2 regions of the Flavobacterium notoginsengisoli genome follow, and region 2 is predicted to be linked to the other one. Evidence: riboswitches for the same ligand, from Rfam matches in the RefSeq annotation. Region 2 holds a riboswitch; the other holds the start of a gene.
What was found. A riboswitch is a leader RNA that binds a small molecule or an ion and turns the genes downstream of it on or off. The one in region 2 is predicted to bind cobalamin.
Positions count from the first base shown of each region.

Region 1: linked by a shared signal. The riboswitch ahead of ACFS3A_RS08245 (TonB-dependent receptor) and the one ahead of ACFS3A_RS07720 (TonB-dependent receptor plug domain-containing protein) in region 2 are both predicted to bind cobalamin.

Region 1 covers NZ_JBHUOT010000003.1:44,389-50,609, reverse strand. The annotation lists gene ACFS3A_RS08245 (TonB-dependent receptor) at 1-2,049, opposite strand; gene ACFS3A_RS08250 (YncE family protein) at 1-4, opposite strand, end outside; cobalamin riboswitch at 2,159-2,360, opposite strand; gene ACFS3A_RS08240 (thioredoxin-like domain-containing protein) at 2,449-3,741, opposite strand; gene ACFS3A_RS08235 (ArsR/SmtB family transcription factor) at 3,955-4,281, shown strand; gene ACFS3A_RS08230 (DUF6428 family protein) at 4,337-4,807, shown strand; gene ACFS3A_RS08225 (arsenate reductase ArsC) at 4,940-5,359, shown strand; gene ACFS3A_RS08220 (YybH family protein) at 5,629-6,221, opposite strand, start outside.
Region 2 covers NZ_JBHUOT010000002.1:529,099-535,319, forward strand. The annotation lists gene ACFS3A_RS07710 (S41 family peptidase) at 1-1,087, shown strand, start outside; gene ACFS3A_RS07715 (YncE family protein) at 1,170-2,237, opposite strand; gene ACFS3A_RS07720 (TonB-dependent receptor plug domain-containing protein) at 2,243-4,105, opposite strand; cobalamin riboswitch at 4,135-4,335, opposite strand; gene cobC (alpha-ribazole phosphatase) at 4,405-4,938, opposite strand; gene ACFS3A_RS07730 (adenosylcobinamide-GDP ribazoletransferase) at 4,923-5,720, opposite strand; gene cobT (nicotinate-nucleotide--dimethylbenzimidazole phosphoribosyltransferase) at 5,861-6,221, opposite strand, start outside.

The DNA.
Region 1 (6,221 bases), on a different contig from region 2:
TCATAAATCAAAACCAATTATAAATTTGAATGTTCTGCCCGGCATCGGATAATTGTAAATCACTTCGTATTGCTGATTGAATGCATTGTTTACTTCTACCGTTGCATTTAATTTGTATTTGTTGAAGAGGAAAGATTTTTGAACCGCCAAATCGTGCGTGTACCAAGGCTGTACTTCATTTACTTTGATATTATTGACGTTTCCATTGTAGCGTTTTCCAACGTATATAAAACTGTAATTGAAATTCCAGGATTCATAACCCGCATTTAAAATTCCTGAACCGCTGTGCCAAGGCGTGTATGGAATCTGGTCACCGTAAGAAGACATTTGCAAACCGGAAACTTTGGTAAAATCCTGACTTTGAGAATAGGTATAAGTCAAATTGGCATGCAGATTTACTTTGTGAATGTGAGTTCCCAAATTCACAACGGTTTCAATTCCCTTTCCTTTAACCTGACCAATATTGGTCATCATCCAGCGGAATAGATTTCCTGTCGGCGCGGCTACAATTTTGTCTTTCGTATAGGTATAATAACCATCTGCCTGAATGGAAAACTTATCCAGAAAACTTTCTTTTACAGGAAAATTATAGGTAAAACCAACATCATACTGATTCATATATTCTGGTCGCAAAGTGCTTGAACCGACCATGGTGTAATACAAATCATTAAAAGTGGGCATTCTGAAAATACGTTTGGCAAACGCTCTTAAATTGAAATCGTATTTCTTGAAAGGAGTATAACCGAGGAATAATGCAGGCGTAAATTCGGTTTTATTGGGTGCTTTGACATTGTATTTTACTTCTTCGATCACTCTTGTTGCGAGTACATTTCCTAAAACTTTAAAACCTTCATATCGATAGGAAGTTGCCAAAGAAACTAATGCCGTATAACGCTCTGGAAAAGAAAACTGTGTCTGAATTCCTCTTCTCGTTGCGTTTAATTTGTTGTATTGAAAATCGGTTGAAAGCGAAACATCCCAGGTTGGTAAAATGCTGTACATATTGACTGCCGAAAAATAGGTTTCCTGCTGATAGTAACTGTCATCAGACTGAACACCTTCGGTTACCGTTTCTCCTAAAACATTCGTTGTATCTCTTGCAATGTAATGGGTATAATCGTAAGCGAATTTTCCTTTTAATTGAAATTTATACTTTTCTGAAACGTCTTTCGTTAAAAAAGCCTGTCCGAAAAAATTCTTATCAAACTGTCGGAAACCGTCTCTGAATTTATTTTCTACAATAGCTCCTGGCGCACCTCTTTCAGAATCATAATAATACACTTTGGCATCCCAGGAACCGTTATTGATTTTTCCGTAAACTCCAGACTCAAACCGAAGTGCTTCAATATCGCTGTTCCATCTTGTGGCTGTGGTATCATAAGCGGTAGTGCCGTCGAGATTTTTTCTTTTATATCTAAATTTATACTGTCCGTTAGATTTAATGTATTCTGAGCTGACACTCATACTCACCTTGTCGCTCAGTTTCTGCTCCCATCTAAAACTCGGATCATGATAATTGATGGACATTGTTTTGTATCGAACCAATAAATTTGTCTTTTTATCACCAGCAAAAACAGGACGTTTTGTTTTTAAATAAATGGCTGAAGCCGAAGCAAAATCCTTAGCCGACTGGAAAATTTCACTTTTTTGTCCATTATACATGGTAAGCGATTCCATATCGTCAAGCGAATATTTTCCGAGATCTGTAACGCCGTTTTGGGCATTTCCAAGCTGGATTCCGTCATAAAAAACACCAACATGATGTGTACCCATATTGCGGACATCAACAGTTTTTAGTCCGCCGACTCCTCCATAATCTTTAATTTGAGTTCCGGCAAAATAACGAAGCGCATCGGCCACATTATGACTCGCCATTTTTTCGAGCAGAACGCCAGAGAGACTTTGCACAGGGATCACTTCCTGATACGGTTTTCCTTTTAAAACAACTTCTTTTAAAACACGCGAACTATCTTTCTCCGTTTGTGCATGAAGCCAAAAAGGAAGACCTAAAATAAAAACGGTAAGTAAAGTTTTTTTCAAATTATACATCACAATTGAATTAAATCAACTTTCTGTGATGCTTATACAAACGTAGAATTGACCCCGCTGTAAAACAGCTGGTCATTATCTTTGTCATCAACTTCATACCACGAAAGTTTTAAACTATGTGATCGTGGCAGGTCTCCTGACTTATTCTATCTTTAAACGGCCTTCTCATCCGCCGCGGCGGACAATGACATTAGTAATGTTTAAAGACTTTGTGTAGAACTTACAGTAGCGGGTCTGTTCAGGATTTGCACCTGATTCCCTTTTAACTATTTTTTCTGACGAAAAAACAGACCAAAATCAGGCGCAAATATAGGGCGCATATAATGGGTCTGCAAATTCGAAAGAACTTTTTTACAAAATAAAAAGTTTATCGGTACGAATGAGAAAGACTTTATAACATCATAAATACTTTTCAATCAAAGTTTCAATTTCAGGCGTAGAAGGTCTTGGCGCGTCTTTATGAATAATTTTTCCATCTTTCCCCAGTAATACGTAACGTGGAATTGTAGTTACATTTATTTGTTTCAGTAATTCATCTTTTTCATATTTCGCAATAAGAAGACTGTTTTCCGCATTCAAAATATCTTTGTGCTGTAACATTGCTTTTTTCCATGATGTTGCACTTTTATCAATAGAAATAAATACAAAAGCTACGTCTTTATACTTTTCCATCAGTTTCTTTTCACTCGGAAGTTCCTCTCGGCAAGGCATACACCACGAAGCCCAGAAATCGATCAAAACCAGTTTTCCTTCGTATTTTTTCACTATATCTTTTAAAACTAAAGGTGTTGCAGTTGGTTTTAACTCCTCTTCTATATTGGAAATAAAAGCTTGATTTTTACAGTTGTTTCTAAATATTTCGAGTGCTTTTGCATCAAAAACAACTTTTTGGTCTCTATTGTTTACAGGATAATACATATTGATGTACAATAAATAATCAATAATAGCCTGATTTTTAAAATTTACCGAAATAAAGTTCAATACATTCGGAAGAGTCTTTTTTAAACCTAAAAAGTTCATTCGTTTTTTGACATAATTCTCAACAAGTTCTCTGTAAGCCTGTACATCAAGCAAAACATCAGCCTGATCGAAACTCTCTTCTATTGCGGTAAATGTAGCTGGATTTAAAGGTTGAGCTTCCAGAGCATTGTATAAAGTCAAACTCCAATACATAGCAGTAAAATATTCGTAAAACTCTTTCGAAAGTTTATTCTCTTTATAATACGTTTCTAATAACTCTTTCTGCTTGATGTAATCTTTATCAAAATAAGAGTTGAGTTTGGCAGATGCCATAATAATTTTTAACTGATTGTAACTCGGAAGATTTTTAGTTGAACCATATTTTATAAAAGATTCATTTAAAAATTCCGATTCAGATTTACGGATTGGATTTTCATTACAATAATAATGAATCAATCCTTTATCGTCGAGATCAAATTCTATGGTTTCATTTGGCAGCGCATAGATAGAAGTGGCTCTATTTATATCGTTGCAAGATATAGTCGAATTATTATCCACTTTTAATTCCCGATTGTTTGTATTCAGAACTGCGCGATCATAAATATTTTCTCTTGACTGCGAGGTTAGATTTATAACAGTTTCTTTATTTCCGACATATTTAATGGTAATCTGCTGTGCAAATGAAGCGGTAGAAATCAGTAAAAATAAAAGAGCATTTTTTAGTTTAGACATCTTGTTTTTGGGTTGGTTTGGTTAGTTAGTTTATTTTAAAACTTTTGTGGTCAAGTATTTAAAAATGTAAAGTAAATATAAATACTTCATTCTAATTGACAAGAATATTCTTAATTACATTTAAGCTAAAAATAATTGAAATAAAAAAAACTCAAAATTTCCTTTGCCGTCAAATCTTTATATCGTAATATTGCAATATTAAATTTATAAAAAATGGGAGCAACTAAAACAGAACATTTTACTGATGCACAAAACCAAATTGCAACTATTGCAAAAGCATTGGGACATCCTGCAAGGATTGCCATTTTAGAATACTTACTTAAAGTAAATGAATGCATTTGCGGTGATATTGTAAATGAGCTTCCACTGGCACAGCCAACCGTTTCCCAGCATTTAAAAGAACTTAAAAATGCCGGAATCATCAAAGGCAACATCTCAGGAAACTCTATATGTTACTGTATTGATGAAAAAGCAATAGAAATTCTAAATGCTTATTTTTTAAACATCACTCAAACTCTTTCAAAATCAGAATGCTGTTAAGGCATTTTTTTTGAAAACATATATCGTAATATTGCAATTAACAAATATAAATAATATGAAACTATCAGAAATTAAAGAAATTTTACCCACATTAGAAAATGTTGAATTTCAATTGGAGAACGGAACTTTTGTTCCCGAACATTTCCATGTAACGGAAGTCGGAATGATTACTAAAAATTTTATTGATTGCGGTGGTGTAATTAGGAATGAAGAAGTGGTAAATTTTCAGCTTTGGAATGCTGACGATTTTGAGCATCGCTTAAAACCAAACAAATTATTGCATATTATTCAGCTTTCTGAAGATAAACTGGGTATTAAAAATCTTGAAATCGAAGTAGAATACCAAAACCAAACCATCGGGAAATATGATTTGGATTTTAACGGAAAAAACTTTGTTCTTAAAAACAAAACAACAGCTTGTTTAGCTCAGGATTCGTGCGGGATTCCCGCTGAAAAACAAAAAATAGCCTTAAGAGGATTACAGGATAATGCTTCTTGTTGTACGCCAGATTCAGGACGCTGTTAAGAAATGAAAGTCAAAATTATTCAATATAAAAAACCAATTATTATTACCAGCTCTGTTATGTTGTTACAGCTTATTTTTGGATTCGATCCAAAATTCTGCATCATCAATATAATTTGGCTGTTCGTTTAAATTATGGAAAAGAAAATACTAATATTGTGTACCGGAAATAGTTGCAGAAGCCAGATTGCAGAAGGCTATATGAGGGATTTTGCAGGTAATAAAGCGTTGGTTTACAGCGCTGGTGTAGAAACACACGGCGTAAATCCGAAAGCCATTTCTATTATGAAAGAAGATGGAATTGACATTTCGAATCACACTTCAAATAACATTGACGAATACTATAATATTGATTTTGATTATGTTATTACGGTTTGTGACAATGCCAAAGAAAGATGTCCGTTTTTTCCAACTAAGGCACAAAAATTTCATTACAATTTTCCCGATCCTGCCAAAGCAACGGGAACAGATTCTGAAATAGAAGAACAATTTAGAAACGTTAGAAATCTTATAAAAGAATATTGCAGGACTTTTGTTGACAATAATTTAAAGTAAAAAAACTACAAAAGAGAGGAGTTAACCATTTTTTTAAGCTTCGGAGAAGCGCAATATTTATAGAAAAAAAAAAAAACATCTATAACCTAAGCTCCAGCGGAGCGACATATATTATAAATTGTAAAAAATATGTCGCTCCGCTGGAGCTTTTTTTTCATTTCCTTAATTGGATTTCTATAAATATTTTACCCCGCTGGGGCTTTTGCTTATATTTCTATTACAAATATTACTTAATCAAAAAACTAAACTTTTGATATTACTTATTTCAATCAATCATGATTTACCATTTGTCTAAAAAGCATCAATTCTCCACTATCATTCTTTTGCCAGACATTCATGCTTTTTCCTTTTACATTGCCTTTGCTGTCACCATCTTTCCAATCTACGCTGTAAAAACCGAATTCTACAATTGCTTTTTGTGCAAAAATAATTCCTGAAGTTTTAATTGAAATCTGTTCAATGACTAAAGTTCCAGGCTTTTCATGTTCTGTAAAATAAGGCGTTATCTCTTTTTCTCCTGAAAGGATTGGCGTGTAATACGTTAAATACATCGCATTTGGCAGGAACATTTTAGCATGCTCCTCTCCTAGCCTTTTTTGAACCAATTCTTTAATCTTATCATTTCGTTCTTTTACTTCCAGTGTAAGCTTATCCGAAGCTGTATCTTCCTGAGTTGGAGAAACGGCACTATCATCAATTTCCGGAATCAGTTTATCGTCAAAATAAGTGTTGGATCCCCATATTTCTGACGCAATTGTCATGGAAGATTTCTTCCACAAAACCATATATTTTCCAGAATAGCTATAAGGTTTTTGTTCTTTAACATTGAGATCTTCATTAAAAGTTCCAATTTCAAGAATAT
Region 2 (6,221 bases):
AAATAATGGAGTTGATTTTAGACTAAGTCTTATTGCTTCGGGATCCAATGATGTTTTTGGTTATGTTCGTTATATTATTCCAAATTCAGATGCTTCTACAAAAGCCATTAAGCGTGGTGATATATTTACCAGTGTAAATGGAACAAAATTGACTGTCTCTAATTATCAGGCATTACTATTAAATCAGGATAGCTATACTTTGAATTTGGCAGATTATAATGGAACTACTTTTGTTTCGAATGGAAAATCAGTGGCTTTAACGAAAACGGTTTTAGAAGAAAATCCAATTTTTATCAATAAAGTAATTACTTCCGGAAGTCATAAAATAGGTTATTTAATGTATAATGGTTTTTATGATGAGTATGATGATAAACTTAATCAGGCTTTTGGTGAATTAAAAGCGCAGGGAACCACAGATTTAGTTCTGGATCTTCGTTATAATGGCGGCGGAGCTATAACTTCTGCAGCTAAGCTTGCCAGTATGATTACCGGACAGTTTGATACGCAGATTTTTTCAAAAATGACTTTTAATGCCAAACAAATGCAAGGACTTTCTGCTGCCGATTTAGAAGATTTAAATGTAAGATTTGTTAAGAATTTAAACAGTTTAAACATGACTACTGTTTATATATTAACAACTTCAAGTACGGCATCTGCCAGTGAGTTAATCATTAACGGATTAAAACCTTATATTAATGTGGTTCAAATTGGTGAAACGACAACGGGTAAAAACGTAGGATCATTTACGGTTTATGATTCTGAAACTTTGACGAAAAAGAATGTGAATCCGAACCATAAATATGCGATGCAACCCTTGGTTTTAAAAATTACCAATTCTGCTAATTTTGGAGATTATACACAAGGTTTACAACCAACATATGAGCAATTTGAAAGAATATCAACTTATGGAGTTCTGGGAGACGCGTCTGAGCCTTTATTGAGTCTTGCGATTTCAAAAATTACAGGAGCAACATCCAAAAGAGTTCCTGATAATTCAGAACCAAATCATCCGTATCTTACAGATTCTAAAATCATAAATGGATTGAAACACGGTATGTATCTTAAAACGGTACCAAAAGGGTTTTAAATAAATTCTAAATAATAAAAAGGGCTTTCAGAAATGAAAGCCCTTTTTTTATAAAAAAACAAAAACAATTCTAAAAAGAATATTAATCGTTGAAATAGAATCCGTTAGGTAATATTCCCACTCCAAATGTTTTAGTAAATACTCCGGCAGTTGAATAAATGTAAATATCACCCGGATCCTGGTAGTTTACTGCATCAGCAAGATAGATTTTATCGTCTTCTACTGCAAAACCGTATAAAGTACTGATTTCTTTTACCTGAAATAATGCAGTTGCAGGCAATGTTGTAGCACTTGTAGCTGCGGTATAAACACTGTTACCAATAGTGTAATATAGTTTGCCGTCTTCAATATCTAAAAATCCAGGGTGTGTAATACCGGAGAAATTGATTGTTGAAGTTATAGCATTAGTGTTTAAATTGATTTTAACTATTTTTCCAGGAGTTTCAGTCGGAGCATAATAAGGCATACCGTCACATAAAACATACAAAGTACCATTATCTTCTACTAATGAACTAGGAATGTCTCCAACAACAAAGTTAGTAACAACAGTATTAGTTGCAGAATTGATTATTGTAAGTGAATTTCCAAAATTCCAGCCTCCTTTGTGAGTAACATACAGTTTACCGTTATTTTCCAGGATCTTTTCAGGACCTTCTTTTACAGAAATAGTAGAAGTAATAGTGTTAGATGAAAGATTTAGTACCGCTACATAATCATCGTCAGGATTTCCCGGAGCTCCCCAGTTCGTAATATATCCTTTTCCATTGGCAAAAGTGATATATCTCGGATTTTCTAATTTTGCAGTAATGGTTGCAACGCTTTTAAAAGTATAACGATTAACAACTTCAATTTTATTAGATCCGTTTAATACAAGGTAAGCATTGTCTCCGTTAAAGCCAATGTTCTGAGCTGTGTCACCAGTAACTTTATCCGGATTAATGGTAGAAAATACATTGTTCTCAATTTGTAAATCAGTAGATAAATAGGAAACGGTTGCATTTGGAGTTCCATTGTTACCTTCATTCAAAATAATTACACCACCATCATAATTTCCGCGTGGTTCATTATTATCATCATCATTATCACTACAGGACACGAAAAATGCCGAGCTTATAATGACCGTTAAAAATATTCGTTTAAAGTTTTTCATGTTGTTTAAAAATTAAGGTTTATGTATATAGTGTAATTTCTTCCGGGCATTTGTCTGCTAATGACCGGCTGATAATTTTCGTTCCAGATATTTAAGATTTGAAAACCAAGTTTGTAAATACTCTTTTTTCCAAAATCATAATCAATACCAATATTTCCAACATTGTAATCTTTTACTTTTGTGGCAGGATTATTAAAAGGAGTACTGTAAACTTCTCCAGTATATAAATATTGAAAGTAGGAGGATAGTTTTTTGTAATTGTATGAAAGCGATCCTGTCAGTTTATGATAAGGAACATATATTAACTGTTTGTACAGTAATTGGTTTTTAATTAATTGTTGACTTTCAGAAACAGTGTAAGCGTAAGTGCTATTAACAGTGAAATTATGATTGTTGATTTTTGGTTTCCATTCCAAAAGAACTTCAGCTCCATACGCTCTTACTTTTGAAGTATTTTCCGGTGACCAATTATCTGTGCCGTCTTGCGAAGGAATCCAGCGAAGTAAATCCTTGATAGAATTATAATAAGCTGTTACTGACAACGTAAAGTTTTTTCTGAAAAATTCATTCCCTACTTCTGCCTGATAAGAGGTTTCAGGTCTTAAATTAGGATTACCGCTTCCTTCCCAAAATAAATCGTTGTAGGTTGGCATTCTGAAATTTTTGGAAGCATTTAATTTCAAACGATAAAAATCGGTTAGTTCATATCTTGATCCAAATGAAAACAAAAACGGATTGCCATAATTATCGGTTATTTCCTGACGGATACTGATGTTGTAATCCCATTTTTTATTTAAAATATGACTCAGTAATAAACTCCCAGAGCCAATTTCCCGATTGACATTGTTGATACTGGAACCATATCCTTTATTTCGATTATAATCTACAATTGAATTTAATTTGATTTTGTCATTAATATCAAAAGCCAAATCGTATTTTATTATGGAAGTTTCCACCTTTCCGTACGTAAAAAAATCAGAGGTTATGTTTGGAAAATATTTATAAGATTCACCAATATGCGCGACTTTTAGTTTAGAAGTAAAACGATCAAAAATACTTTCCCATTCTACTAAATTTCGAGTATTAAAATCATTATACTTGGTTTTGGAAGCATTTGGAGAGGTCAAAGAAAAATGACGTTCGGAATCATAGAACTGACTATAAATTTTTAAAGTATTATTAGAATTAAGTTTGTAACCAAAAGTAGTATTCATACTTGTGTTATAGTACTGTCCATTTAGATTTCTCTCGTTTTTGTTTCCGGGATATTTAAAATCGTTATCAGAACTATTTCTTGAAATACTTAACTGAAGGCTATATTTATCAGATGAAACTATAGTTTTATAATTGGCACTGTACGTATTGTAGCTTCCTCCGCTAAAAAAGACATGGTTGGAAAACTCTTTTTTAAATTTTAAATCATTATTTAAGTGGATACTTCCGCCAATGGCACTGCTTCCATACAAAACACTTCCTCCTCCTGCTTTTACGGTGATTGAATTAAAATCTCGGGTTCCGATAGTATTAAAATCTGCCTGTCCTAAGAATTGAGAATTAATATTTAAACCATTCCAGATTACAGCGGTCTGAGCACCTGTAGTTCCTCTAAAAGATGGAGCAGAAGTCATTCCTAATCCATTTTCTTTAAAATAAATTACCGCATTATAATTAAGTAAAGAAGTTAAAGAAGGCTGGTTTTTTTCTAGTATAGAGTCATTTAGTACCTGAACAGATTGTGAATTGGAATATTTTTTAAGATTGGTATCAGAAACAACAACTTCTTTAAGCTTATTAATAGAATCGTTCTGCGCTACAGTAATCTGGCACAACAACAGTAAACAAAAAGCAAACCTTAGTTTTTTAGTCATAATTTCTACACTCTTTTTCCCGAGAGCTCGATAATTTTGTTATAAAGGCAGGTCTCCTGGCTTGCGTCTTGTTGTTTTCCTTCCCATTCGTTGTAGCGATCAGTGGCTTTGTAGTTTACAACAAGCATTCGTTTAAGAACTTAGCTTACAGTTGCGGGTACAGCTCAAGAAATTACTTGATTCCCTTTTAATGTGTTAATCAAAACACAACCTTAATTTTCTGCAAAGATAAAGTTAAAAATATGGATTAATCAAATTTGTTTCATTTTTAAGGCATAATAGTCAAACAAACAAAATATTTATAATTGAATTCTGATAACTTCTCCGAAATCAACTTTATTGTTAAATGCATCTTTTAAAGGAAGTGAAGTTTGATGACACAAAATACTTCTAATAATCCCGGCATGAGTTACAATAATAACAGGCTCTTTTATTTTTGAAAATTCATTTGATAAGAAATCACCAACTCTTTCATGTAATTCTGTAAATGCTTCACCATTTGTAACTTTGATATTAACAAAATCTTCCATCCAGGGATTGAGTTCTTCGGGGGCAATTTCGTTCCAGTTTTTCAATTCCCAGTCACCAAAATTCATTTCTTTTAGTCGCTCGTCTTCCTGATAAGAAATAGTGTTTATGTTTTTTTGAATGTGCTTGGCAAGAATTACACAACGTTTTAAAGGACTGGAGAAAATTACAGCTTTGGATGGAAGTTCAGAAATAATTCTGTGGAATATTTCGTCAAAAGGTTCTGCAATGTTTACATCAGATTGTCCGTAACAAATTCCTTTTTCACAAATGGTTTCAGTATGGCGAACTAGATACATTTCCATAAAAATAAAATACTTAAGTAAAAAATAACTTCACAAACTTGCTGCGTGGCTCCAAGACAATCCCCTGTGTATCCGTCAATCCATTTTTTGAAATAACGTGCTAAAAAATATCTGGTTATGAAAACAGGAATGATAGCCAATAGTATTTTAAGATCAAAATAAGAGGATACAATTAAGGGAGTCAATCCAAAAAAGAATGAACCCACAACTTCTTTCCATGTAAATTGTTTAGCAATGGGTTTACTTTTGCTTGAAGCATCTTCACGAGAATATTCATGTGTAAAAATGATACTGATTGCACCTAAACGACTTAAAGAGTGCGCAGAAATAAACAAGAGCCAAATTTTGAATATTTCCATCGAATCATAAACTTGAAACAACAAGATGGATTCTGAAAGCAGTTTGAATTTTAGTAGAAAAAGTAAAACTAATCCAATTGCTCCATACGCGCCGATTGCACTGTCTTTCATAATGATTAGGATTTTTTCTTTAGTCCAGCCTCCGCCAAAACCATCGCACACATCTGCAAAACCGTCTTCATGAAAAGCCCCTGTTGTTAAAACAGAAATAATTAGGGCAAAAATAACAGCAGTTTCAATAGAAAGAAAAAATGAAAAAAGATAAAAAGCGAGAAAGGAAATACTCCCCACAATCCATCCGATAAAAGGAAAATATCTTGTGGCTTTGTTTAAATAATCCGGATGATGTTTAATGTTTTTTGGACATGGAATTCGGGTGTAAAACATTAAACAGGTAAAGAAGATGCGGAGTTCTTTTTTCATTAATAAATTAAATTTTAGTTTGTTTTTGTCGTTTCGACTGAAAGGAGAAATCACACACGGGATTCGACAAAGATTGGAGATAAACTTTGTGGAGTTTCTAGTGCGATTTCTCCTTTCAGTCGAAATGACAAACATGGAGTTTATTTCCTACTTATTCCAGCGCTCTCAAAACTAGCCATTTCATTCAAAAAAGCCTCAGCCGATTTTAAAATAGGAAAAGCTACAGCACAGCCAGTTCCTTCTCCCAAACGTAAATCAAGATTTAAAATAGGTTTTGCTTCAAGATATTCTAGCAACTTTATATGTGCTTTTTCAGCAGAACAATGACAGAAAACAGCATTGTCTTTAATGTCAGGATTGATTTTTGAAGCAATTAAAAATGCAACCGTACAAATGAAACCATCGACCAAAATCAGCATTTTATTTTCGTAAGCAGAAAGCATTCCGCCGACCATTTGAAGAATTTCAAAACCGCCGAAATAAGAAAGCTGTAATAGTAAT